DNA from 2 places in the Rhodoferax sp. PAMC 29310 genome. Region 2 is predicted to be linked to the other one. Evidence: riboswitches for the same ligand, from Rfam matches in the RefSeq annotation. Region 2 holds a riboswitch; the other holds the start of a gene.
What was found. A riboswitch is a leader RNA that binds a small molecule or an ion and turns the genes downstream of it on or off. The one in region 2 is predicted to bind S-adenosylhomocysteine.
Positions count from the first base shown of each region.

Region 1: linked by a shared signal. The riboswitch ahead of metH (methionine synthase) and the one ahead of ahcY (adenosylhomocysteinase) in region 2 are both predicted to bind S-adenosylhomocysteine.

Region 1 covers NZ_CP072852.1:2,766,547-2,772,351, forward strand. Annotated here, with positions in the region: gene J8G15_RS12810 (homocysteine S-methyltransferase family protein) at 1-227, shown strand, start outside; gene J8G15_RS12815 (NADP-dependent isocitrate dehydrogenase) at 344-2,575, opposite strand; S-adenosyl-L-homocysteine riboswitch at 2,772-2,842, shown strand; gene metH (methionine synthase) at 2,867-5,602, shown strand; gene J8G15_RS12825 (MFS transporter) at 5,615-5,805, opposite strand, start outside.
Region 2 covers NZ_CP072852.1:4,033,544-4,039,348, forward strand. Annotated here, with positions in the region: gene J8G15_RS18720 (DUF2721 domain-containing protein) at 1-37, opposite strand, end outside; gene J8G15_RS18725 (MFS transporter) at 47-1,285, opposite strand; gene J8G15_RS18730 (HAD hydrolase family protein) at 1,282-2,136, opposite strand; gene J8G15_RS18735 (peptide chain release factor 3) at 2,142-3,773, opposite strand; S-adenosyl-L-homocysteine riboswitch at 4,013-4,106, shown strand; gene ahcY (adenosylhomocysteinase) at 4,186-5,646, shown strand; gene J8G15_RS18745 (TlyA family RNA methyltransferase) at 5,656-5,805, shown strand, end outside.

The sequences.
Region 1 (5,805 bases), 1.3 Mb from region 2:
GCTACCCCAACGCCGGCCTGCCCAACCCCATGAGCGACACCGGCTTTGATGAAACCCCCGCCGACACCAGCCGCTTGGTGCATGAATTTGCCGCCGAAGGCCTGGTCAACATCGTGGGCGGCTGCTGCGGCACGACGCCAGAGCACATTGGGGCTATTTTCGATGCCGTGAAACCCCTGCCGGGCCGTCAGATTGGGCGCGGTCTTTTCTACAAAGAAGCGGCCTGAGCCCAGAAAAACACCGTTGCGCACGCCACGAGAAAAGGGCAGAAGGATTCAATCCTTCTGCCCTTTTTGTTGTTCAGCTCACCGGTGCCGTCGCACCAATGAGCCGCAGACAACGATCAAGCCTGCGCCGCAGCCAAGACGGCGTTGAAGGTGGCGCTGGGGCGCATGATGGCGGAAACCTTCACGGGGTCCGCCAGGTAATAGCCACCAATGTCCACGGGCTTGCCTTGCACTTCTTTGAGTTCTGCCACGATTTGCTGCTCGCCATCGGCCAGCGCCTTGGCCAGCGGTGCGAACTTCGCTTGCAGCTCCTTGTCGTCGGTCTGTGCGGCCAACGCTTGCGCCCAGTACATGGCAAGGTAGAAATGGCTGCCCCGGTTGTCCAACTCGCCCGTGCGGGTGGAAGGGCCCTTGTTGTGGTCCAGAAACTGGCCGGTGGCATCATCCAGGGTCTGGGCCAGAATCGTGGCCTTTTTGTTGCCGGTTTTTTGCCCCAGGTCTTCCAGCGAGACCGCCAATGCCAGGAATTCGCCCAGCGAATCCCAGCGCAGGTGGTTTTCTTCCACCAACTGTTTGACGTGCTTGGGGGCCGAGCCGCCCGCACCCGTTTCGAACATGCCACCACCGGCCATCAACGGCACGATGGACAACATCTTGGCGCTGGTGCCCAGCTCCATGATGGGGAACAAGTCGGTCAGGTAGTCGCGCAGGATGTTGCCGGTCACTGAAATGGTGTCCAAACCCCGGTTCACGCGCTCCAGCGTGAAGCGCATGGCACGCACTTGCGACATGATCTGGATGTCCAGACCCGTGGTGTCGTGCTCTTTGAGGTAGACATCAACCTTCTTGATCAGCTCTGCCTCGTGTGGGCGGTACGGGTCCAGCCAGAACACGGCGGGCATGCCGGAATTGCGGGCACGGTTGACGGCCAGTTTGACCCAGTCGCGAATCGGTGCGTCTTTGACCTGGCACATGCGCCAGATGTCGCCCATCTCCACGTTCTGCGACAGCAGCACTTCACCGGTGGCGAGGTCCACAATGTTGGCGACGCCGCCTTCAGCGACTTCAAAGGTCTTGTCGTGCGAGCCGTATTCTTCGGCCTGCTGGGCCATCAAGCCCACGTTGGGCACGGTGCCCATGGTCTTGGGGTCGAAGTTGCCGTGCCATTTGCAGAAGTTGATCATCTCCTGGTAAATGCGCGCAAAGGTGGACTCGGGCATCACGGCCTTCACGTCTTTCAGGCGGCCGTCGGCACCCCACATCTTGCCGCCATTGCGAATCATGGCGGGCATGGAGGCGTCCACAATGATGTCGTTGGGCGAATGGAAGTTGGTAATGCCCTTGGCCGAATCGACCATGGCCAACTCAGGACGGTTGGCGTGACACGCGTGCAAATCGGCCTGAATTTCTTCGCGGGTGGATTGCGGCAGCGTGGCGATCTTGTCGTACAGGTTGGCCATGCCGTTGTTGACGTTCACACCGATCTGGTCAAACAAGGCGCCGTGCTTGGCAAAGGCATCCTTGTAGAAAATCTTCACGCAGTGACCAAACACGATGGGGTGCGACACCTTCATCATGGTGGCCTTGACGTGCAACGAGAACATCACGCCGGTCTTGTAGGCGTCGTCAATTTCTTTCTCGTAAAAGACGACCAGCTCCTTCTTGCTCATGAACATGTTGTCAATGATCTCGCCGGCCAACAGCGACACCTTGGGCTTGAGCACCAGGGTCTTGCCGCTGGTGGTGATCAGTTCCATCTTGACATCACGGGCCTTGTCCAGCGTCATGGACTTTTCGCCATGGTAGAAGTCGCCATGGTGCATGTGCGAAACGTGTGACCGGGAGGCCTGGCTCCACGGCGCCATCGAATGCGGGTTCTTGCGCGCGTATTCCTTGACGGCCTTGGGCGCGCGGCGATCCGAATTGCCTTCGCGCAACACCGGGTTCACGGCACTGCCAATGCAATTTGCATAGCGCGCACGAACCGCCTTGTCGTCGTCTGTTTTCGGGTCTTCGGGGAAGTCGGGAATCGCATAGCCCTTGCCCTGCAACTCGCGGATGCAGGCAATCAACTGGCCCACGGAGGCACTGATGTTGGGTAGCTTGATGATGTTGGTCTCGGGCAGCAAGGTTTTTTTGCCCAACTCGGCCAGTGTTTTGGGTACTTTCTGCGCGTCCGACAAGGACTCCGGGAACTCAGCCAGCACGCGGGCGGCAACGGAAATGTCGCTTTCTTCGATGTCGATGCCTGCGGGCGCGGCAAAGGTCCTAATGACGGGCAGAAAAGAATAAGTCGCCAGCAATGGCGCCTCATCCGTGAGTGTGTAGATGATTTTCGATGCGCTCATGGTCGTCGTCCTCTTCGGAATGTGAGTAAATTTATCGTGCCACTATATGGGATAGTCTTTTCACCAAGCGAAAAGGCTATCTCTCAGCATAAAAGTTATTTCTTACGGGGCGCTTGGATCAAGCAAAAACCAGGTGGTTTTTCCAAACTGAGATCGCCCCAACGCAGAGATTGAAGCAATCCCCTTAAAATAGAGGCCTTCCAAGGAGCGTTGCAGCAGGTCGCCCGACCTGTCAGGCTTGGAGATTCCCAACGACGCTCACCTGAAATTTGTCATCCACAGGTGAGCCGCATGTCTGAAATTCTCGTCCCCCCCATGAAACTGTCCGGCCTGGAGCCGGTCAACATTGGTGAAGATTCGCTGTTTGTGAACATTGGTGAACGCACCAACGTCACCGGCTCCAAAGCCTTTGCCCGCATGATTCTGAATGGCGAGTACGAGCAGGCCTTGAGCGTGGCACGCCAGCAGGTCGAAAACGGCGCGCAGATCATCGACATCAACATGGACGAGGCCATGCTGGACAGCCAGGCCGCCATGGTGCGCTTCCTGAACCTGATTGCCTCCGAGCCCGACATTTGCCGCGTGCCGATCATGATTGACTCCTCCAAGTGGAGCATCATCGAAGCGGGCCTGCGCTGCGTGCAGGGCAAGGCGGTGGTAAATTCCATCAGCATGAAAGAGGGCGTGGACGCGTTCAAGCACCAAGCCAAGCTGTTGCGCCGCTATGGCGCCGCCGCCGTGGTGATGGCATTTGACGAGCAGGGTCAGGCCGACACCTACGAGCGCAAGATTCAGATTTGCGAGCGGGCCTACCGCATTTTGGTGGACGAGGTCGATTTTCCGCCGGAAGACATCATTTTTGATCCCAACATCTTCGCCATTGCTACCGGCATTGAAGAACACAACAACTACGCGGTGGACTTCATCAACGCCACCCGCTGGATCAAGCAGAACCTGCCTGGCGCCAAGGTGTCGGGTGGCGTGTCCAACGTGTCCTTCAGCTTTCGGGGCAACGACCCGGTTCGCGAAGCCATTCACACCGTGTTTCTGTACCACGCGATTCAGGCGGGCATGGACATGGGCATCGTCAATGCCGGCATGGTGGGCGTCTATGACGACCTGGAACCCGAGTTGCGCGAGCGCGTGGAAGACGTGGTTCTCAACCGCCGCGACGATGCGGGCGAGCGGCTGGTCGAGATTGCCGACACCGCCAAAGGCGCGGCCAAGGACGAGACCAAGAAACTGGAATGGCGCGGCACGGCTGACAAACCGGCCACGGTAGAGGCGCGTCTAAGCCACGCCATGGTGCATGGCGTGACCGACTTCATCGTGGTGGACACCGAAGAGGCTTACCAAAATGTGCTCGCCAAAGGCGGACGGCCGCTGCATGTGATTGAAGGCCCATTGATGGCCGGCATGAACATCGTCGGCGACCTGTTTGGTCAAGGCAAGATGTTTTTGCCCCAGGTGGTGAAAAGCGCCCGCGTCATGAAGCAGGCCGTCGCCCACCTGATTCCCTATATTGAAGAAGAAAAGCGCCTGGACGAGGCCGCCGGGCGCGATGTGCGTACCAAAGGCAAGATCGTGATTGCCACCGTCAAAGGCGATGTGCACGACATTGGCAAAAACATCGTGACCGTGGTGCTCCAGTGCAATAACTTTGACGTGGTCAATATGGGTGTGATGGTGCCCTGCCACGAAATTCTGGCCCGCGCCAAGGTCGAGGGGGCAGACATTGTGGGCCTGTCCGGCCTGATCACGCCCAGCCTTGAAGAGATGCAGTACGTGGCCGGCGAGATGCAAAAGGACGATTACTTCCGCATCAAGAAGATTCCCTTGATGATTGGCGGCGCCACCACCAGCCGGGTGCACACGGCCGTGAAAATTGCCCCGCACTATGAAGGCCCGGTGGTTTACGTGCCCGATGCCTCCCGCAGTGTGAGCGTGGCCCAGGGTCTGCTGTCAGACCAGGCTACCCAGTACATCAACGAGCTGAACGCGGACTACGAAAAAGTTCGCCACCAGCACGCCAACAAAAAGCAGACCCCCATGTGGCCGCTGGCCAAGGCCCGCAGCAACAAGACCACTGTCGACTGGTCGAGTTTTCAACCCACCAAGCCGAAATTTATCGGCCGGCGCGTGTTCAAGAATTTTGACCTGACCGAACTGGCCAAGTTCATCGACTGGGGCCCGTTCTTCCAGACCTGGGATCTGGCCGGACCATTTCCCGCCATCCTGAAAGACGAGGTGGTGGGCACGGAGGCTGTGCGCGTTTACGCCGACGGGCAGCGCATGCTCAAGCGCTTGATCGAAGGCCGGTGGCTGACGGCAAACGCCGTGATTGGCATTTACCCCGCCAACACGGTGAACGATGATGACATCAAGTTCTACACCGACGAAAGCCGCAGCGAGGTCGCCATGACCTGGTATGGCTTGCGCCAACAGGCTGAAAAACACGTCATCGAAGGCGTGATGCGCCCCAGCCGCTGCCTGGCCGACTTTGTCGCGCCCAAAGGAGTCTCTGGCGACTATGCCGGCGTGTTTGCCGTGACTGCCGGATTGGGTGTGGACAAGAAAGAAAAACAATTCACCGACGACCTGGACGATTACTCCTCGATCATGCTCAAGTCACTGGCAGACCGCCTGGCTGAAGCCTTTGCCGAGTGTTTGCACCACCGGGTTCGCACCGACTTGTGGGGCTACGCGCCCAGCGAGGCTTTGACGGCCGAGGAGTTGATTGCCGAAAAATACAAAGGCATTCGCCCCGCGCCTGGCTACCCGGCCTGCCCTGACCACAGCGTCAAAAAAGAGATGTTTGAGCTGCTGCAGTGCGAGGACATTGGCATGGCCGTGACCGAGAGCTTGGCCATGACCCCGGCCGCCAGCGTGAGTGGTTTCTACCTGGGCCACCCGGACAGCACCTACTTCAGCGTGGGCAAGATTGGGGACGACCAGCTCAAAGACTTGGCGGCACGTCGTCAGATGAACGAGCAAGCACTGCAACGCTTGCTGGCGCCCAATATGTAATCAACAGCGAGGTCAGGCGCGGCGCAACGACAAGCGCTGCGCCGCCGCCAAGGCCACCGTGCCCATCACGCTGAAACCCAGCAGCATCCACAGCCCCTGGGCGTAGCCTGCTTCGGCCGACCAGAGCACGCCCAACAACAGCGGCGCGGCGGCGCGGGCCAGCGCCAGTGGCACACCCAAGGCGCCATTCAAACTGGCCACAT
Region 2 (5,805 bases):
CGTGGGTGACGGCGGATAAGTCTTCGGCGAAAAACATGAAAAATCCTCAGCGGGGTAGCGGGCGTGTTGGGTGATTGTCAACCGATAGGCGAGTTTTGCGCTGGGTTTTGACCAGCGTGGCGACACCCAGTCCGGCGATGCCGATCAATGCAATGGGAAACGCCAGCGCAGGTGACCATTGGATGAGCGCGCCTGAAGCGGCGGACGCCACCAGACCGCCCAAGGTATAGGTGAGCACCAGCACGGCCGTGCTATTCACCAGCGTGATGCCTTTTTCCCGGGCGCCGATGTCGATCATGGCCAGGGTGTAGAGCGCGCCACCGGCGGCACCCCAGGCAAATACCACCGGCCAAACCAATGATGTCAGGTAAGGCACCGCCAGCACTGCAATACAGGCCAGAAAGATGAGGGCCGTAAACCCGGCCATCATGGTGCGCCGCCCCTGTGTCGGTGACGCAAACCGATCTGCCACCATGCCGGCAGGCAATGCCGTCAAGGCGCCCCCCAGGCCGCTGGCGGACACCAGCAGCGCAGCGGTACTGTCGCTGTGGCCCAAAGCCAGGCCGTAAAGCGGCAGGATGGAGGCCAGACCGAGTTCAAAGAAACCACCCAGAAAACCGGCCAGCATGATGATGGGATGGGCCAGCACGGCGTGCCACAGTCCCTGCAGGCCCACCTGGGCGGTGTGGGTGTCGTGATCAGGTGGCAGTTGGGGAATCACGGCGGTCCAGGCCAGGCCAATGGCCAGCAGCGCAATCACCACCCACAAGGCGTAGGGGCTGCTGGCGCCTACCCAGGCCAGCGCTGCGGGGCCGATGACAAAAGTCAGCCCGACCATGGTGGCGTAGGTGCCAATGTATTTTCCAATCTGCGCAGGCGGGGCGAACTCCGCAATGAAGGCTTCGGCCAGTACCCACCGCAATCCGCCGGCGATACCGGCCAGCAATTGCAGAACGAACCAGATCCAGAGGACGTCCGTCACGAGGAACCCAACCGCTGCCAGCACCGGTGCCACTGAGGCCAGCCACATGGCGGGCCGGCGGCCCAGTTGTTGGGTCAGTGCCGATGCAAATGGCGTGATCACAAACACGCCAAGCCAGGTGGTGGCCGCGAAAAAACCAGCAACAGTGGTTGAAACGTTCGCTGATTTCAGGATCAGCAACAGCCAAGGAGCGAGCATAAAAATGCCCGACAACTGAAACAGGGTGGAGCCAAAGACGCTGATCAAACCCCAGTTGAAGCGCCCAGGGGCGCCGCTGGGTGACGAGGGTTGTGCCAAGCTCACAGACCGCGTCCAGCCAAAAGGCGTTGTGCCACTTCGGCAAAGCCGGCACCGCGCTCGCTGGGGGTGATGAAGCGCGGCTTATGGCTCAGGTCAGCTTCGAACCGGCGAATATTGGCGACGCCAATGCTGTTCTCGAAGTGTTGAAACATCAGTTGGTCATTGGTGGAGTCACCCACATAGACCCAGCGGCTCAACTCGGCGTCCAGATCGCGCCCGAACAACTCGCTCACAATCCAGCGCGCCCCGCTGAGCTTGTTGTGCTCGCCAAACCAGGCGTTGATGTGGATGCTGCTCACGGTGGCGTTCATACCGGCTGCGTGCATGATCCGCACGGCGTGGGCGATCTGCTCAGGGGCCAGGTGAACAAACTCACTGTGGTCAATGGCAATGTCGGTTTCGCGCCCCGGCGAATCCTGCGACAAGGCCGCACCGGGCACGGCCGCCAAGACTTGCTGCGCCACGGCCTGCATGCGGGTGTAATTCAGCCGCCGGGTGGCTTCATCTTGTTGATATAGTTTTAATAGCGGCTCCCGCAGGTTAAACGGGGGCTGCAGGCCAATTCCCTGTAAATCCTCACCCCGAAAAGCAACCGCACCGTTTTCCGCCACGATGGCATCCACTGGCCAAGGCGCCACGCCAGCGGCGGCATCACCGCGCGCAAAAGGCTCGCTCCAGCCAATCGGGCGACCTGTGATGGGAATCACATGCAAACCGGCCGCCTTCAAAGCGGCCAGCGCCTTCAGCGCGTCGGGCGTGATCGCACCGTCAGTGGTGAGCGTGTCGTCAATGTCGGTGAACACACCTGTGATCTGGCCCCAGTCTGCGGGTGACCAGTCGGATAGCGGACGCATGTGACTTAGCCTGCCGCCTGCAAGGCCAATCCAGCATGCTCGCGCAGCGGGTGGAAGTGGATTTTGGGGAAGCGCTCTTGGGCCAGGCGCACGTCATAGGGTGAGGTGCACAGGTAGGCCAATGTGTTGGCCGCGTCGCGGGCCATGCGCATGGGGTAAGCATCGCAAAAGGCTTTCAGTTCGGCCGGGGTGTCGGCGGTGATCCAGCGGGCGCCGGTGTACTGGCAGCCTTCCAGTCGAATGTCGGCGTCGTACTCGCCCTTGAGGCGGTGCTGCACCACTTCAAACTGCAACTGACCCACGGCACCCAGCAACATGTTGCCGCCGACTTCCGGGCGGAACACCTGAATCGCGCCTTCTTCGCCCAACTGGGCCAAGCCCTGCTGCAACTGCTTGGTGCGCAAGGGGTTGCGCAGCACCACGGTCATGAACAGCTCGGGGGCAAAGAAGGGCAGGCCGGTGAACTGTAGGTTCACGCTGCCGTCGGTGATGGTGTCGCCCAATTGCACGCCGCCGTGGGTGGTAAAGCCCACGATGTCGCCTGCGTAAGCCTCTTCCACCGCTTCACGGCGCTGGCTCATGAAGGTCACCACGCTGGTGGGGCGCAGTTCTTTGCTGGTACGCATCACTTTGAGCTTCATGCCCGGCGTGTACTTGCCCGAGGCCATGCGCACAAAGGCAATGCGGTCGCGGTGGTTGGCGTCCATATTGGCCTGCACCTTGAACACCACGCCAGAAAACGCTGTGTCGTCGGGCTGGATTTCCTTGATCACCGGCTGGCGGTTGACCAGTGCCGAGCTGGTGCGAGAGCGCGGCGAGGGCGACAGGTCCACCAGCGCGTCCAGCACTTCCATCACACCGAAGTTGTTCACACCGGAGCCAAAAAACACAGGGGTCTGTTTGCCGGCCAGGAAGGCGTCGTGGTCCCAGGTTGGTGACGCACCGGTGGCCAGCTCCATGCTCTCCAGCGCCGACTCGTACTCGCTGCCAAAGCGCTTGAGCAAAGTCGCATGCTCGGTCAAGGGGATGGTTGTGAAGTCTTTCGGGCCCCGGTCGCTACCCGGCTCGAACACCGTCATCGCGTTGGTGCGCAAGTTGATGATGCCGCCAAAGGTTTTGCCTTGGCCTACGGGCCAGGTCATCGGCACGCAAGGCATGCCCAGTTCGCGCTCGATCTCGTCCATGATGTCCAGCGGCTCGCGCACCTCGCGGTCCATCTTATTCACAAACGTGATGATGGGTGTGTCGCGCTGGCGGCAGACCTCAATCAGGCGGCGGGTTTGCGCCTCCACGCCGTTGGCGGCGTCAATCACCATCAGGGCCGAATCCACGGCGGTGAGCACGCGGTAGGTATCTTCGGAGAAGTCTTTGTGGCCGGGCGTGTCTAGCAGGTTGATCACATGCTCGCGGTAAACCATCTGCATGACCGAGCTGGCCACGGAAATGCCACGCTGCTTCTCAATTTCCATCCAGTCGCTGGTGGCGTGGCGGGTGGCTTTGCGAGCTTTGACGGAGCCGGCGATCTGGATCGCACCTGAAAACAGCAATAATTTTTCAGTCAGCGTGGTCTTACCCGCGTCGGGGTGAGAAATGATCGCAAAAGTGCGGCGGCGGCGAGTTTCGGCGGTATAGGACACAGGAATTCCAGAAGAGTGCAGAGCGCGAACACGCCAGCGGTGTCACGCATGCGGGCGAGCGCCCGGGTTGACAGATTTTACCGGAGGGCGCCAGTCGAGCGACTTTGACGGTGGGGTCGCAGCCAACGCGTGCATGTTTTGAGGGAGGCCACTGAAATTTGGACTCAACCAGGGGCGAGGTGCGGGTACGCCGGCTTGACCCGTGCCCAGAAACGCCTGACCAGCCTATAATGGCAGCCGTATCCGAGGAGCGTTGCAGTTCACCTAGCGTGAATGAGGCTCGGAGCACACCCAGGCAACCAGCTAGGGATGTATCAACGGCGCTCACCCACTGGTCTTTTGGGTGAGTTCATCCCCCTGGAAGTTGGGCTCAAGAGCCAGTGGTTGTACAAAACTCAATTTGGAGTCAACCGTGGCTAAAACATCACCGTCCGTCAAGAATACCGATTACATCATCGCCGACATCGGCCTCGCTGCCTGGGGACGCAAGGAACTGAACATTGCCCAGACCGAAATGCCCGGTCTGATGGCGATTCGCGAAGAGTTCGCAAAAGAGCAGCCCTTGAAGGGCGCTCGCATCACGGGGTCACTGCATATGACCATTCAGACTGGCGTGCTGGTTGAAACCCTGCAGGCCCTGGGTGCTGAAGTGCGTTGGGCATCTTGCAATATCTACTCCACCCAAGACCACGCGGCAGCCGCCTTGGTTGAGGCCGGCACCCCCGTGTTTGCCTACAAAGGCGAGTCGCTGGATGACTACTGGGATTACACCCATCGCATTTTTGAGTTCACCGGTAAAAAGGGCACCAAGGCCGAAGGCCCGAACATGATTCTGGACGACGGCGGCGACGCAACTTTGCTGATGCACCTGGGCGCCAAGGCCGAGACCGACTTGTCGCTGCTGGACAAGCCTGGTAGCGAAGAGGAAATTTGCCTGTTCAACGCAATCAAAGCCAAATTGAAGCTGGACCCGACCTGGTACAGCCGCCGCCTGAAAAACATCATCGGCGTCACGGAAGAAACCACCACAGGCGTATTGCGTTTGAACGAGATGTCGGCCAAGGGTGAGCTGGTGTTGCGCGCGATCAATGTCAATGATTCGGTCACCAAGAGCAAGTTCGACAACCTGTACGGTTGCCGCGAATCGTTGGTAGATGCGATCAAGCGCGCCACCGATGTCATGATCGCTGGCAAGGTGGCGCTGGTCGCCGGCTACGGCGACGTGGGCAAAGGCTCCGCTCAAGCCCTTCGCGCCCTGAGCGCGCAGGTCTGGGTGACTGAGATCGATCCCATCAACGCCCTGCAAGCCGCCATGGAAGGCTACAAAGTGGTCACCATGGAATACGCCGCCGACAAGTGCGATATTTTTGTCACCTGCACGGGCAACAAGAACGTCATCACCTACAAGCACATGGACGCCATGAAAGACCAGGCAATTGTCTGCAACATCGGTCACTTTGACAACGAGATTGACGTCACTTCGCTGGACAAGTGCAAGTGGGACGAGATCAAGCCCCAGGTGGATCATGTGATTTTCCCGGCGACCAAAGGCAAAAACGCCAAGCCGTCCAAGCGCATCATCTTGCTGGCCAAAGGCCGCTTGGTGAATCTGGGTTGTGGCACCGGTCACCCCAGCTTCGTCATGTCATCCAGCTTTGCCAATCAGACCATTGCGCAAATCGAACTGTTTACCAAGCCCAAAGAATACAAAGTGGGCAAGGTTTATGTGTTGCCCAAGCATCTGGATGAGAAAGTGGCTCGCCTGCACCTCTCCAAAGTGGGCGCCATGTTGAGCGAGCTCACCGACGAGCAAGCCGCCTATATTGGCGTTTCCAAAGCCGGCCCCTACAAGGCCGACACCTACCGTTATTGATTGGAAAGAATGCGCATTGACCAACTACTGGTGCAGCGTCAGCTCGCCACCACCCGCTCACAAGCCCAGCGTCTGATTGCGGATGGCGTGGAGTGGATGCAACACGACGCCTGGCGGCGTGTTGCCAAAAATGGCGACGACGTGCCCTTGGATGCGCCC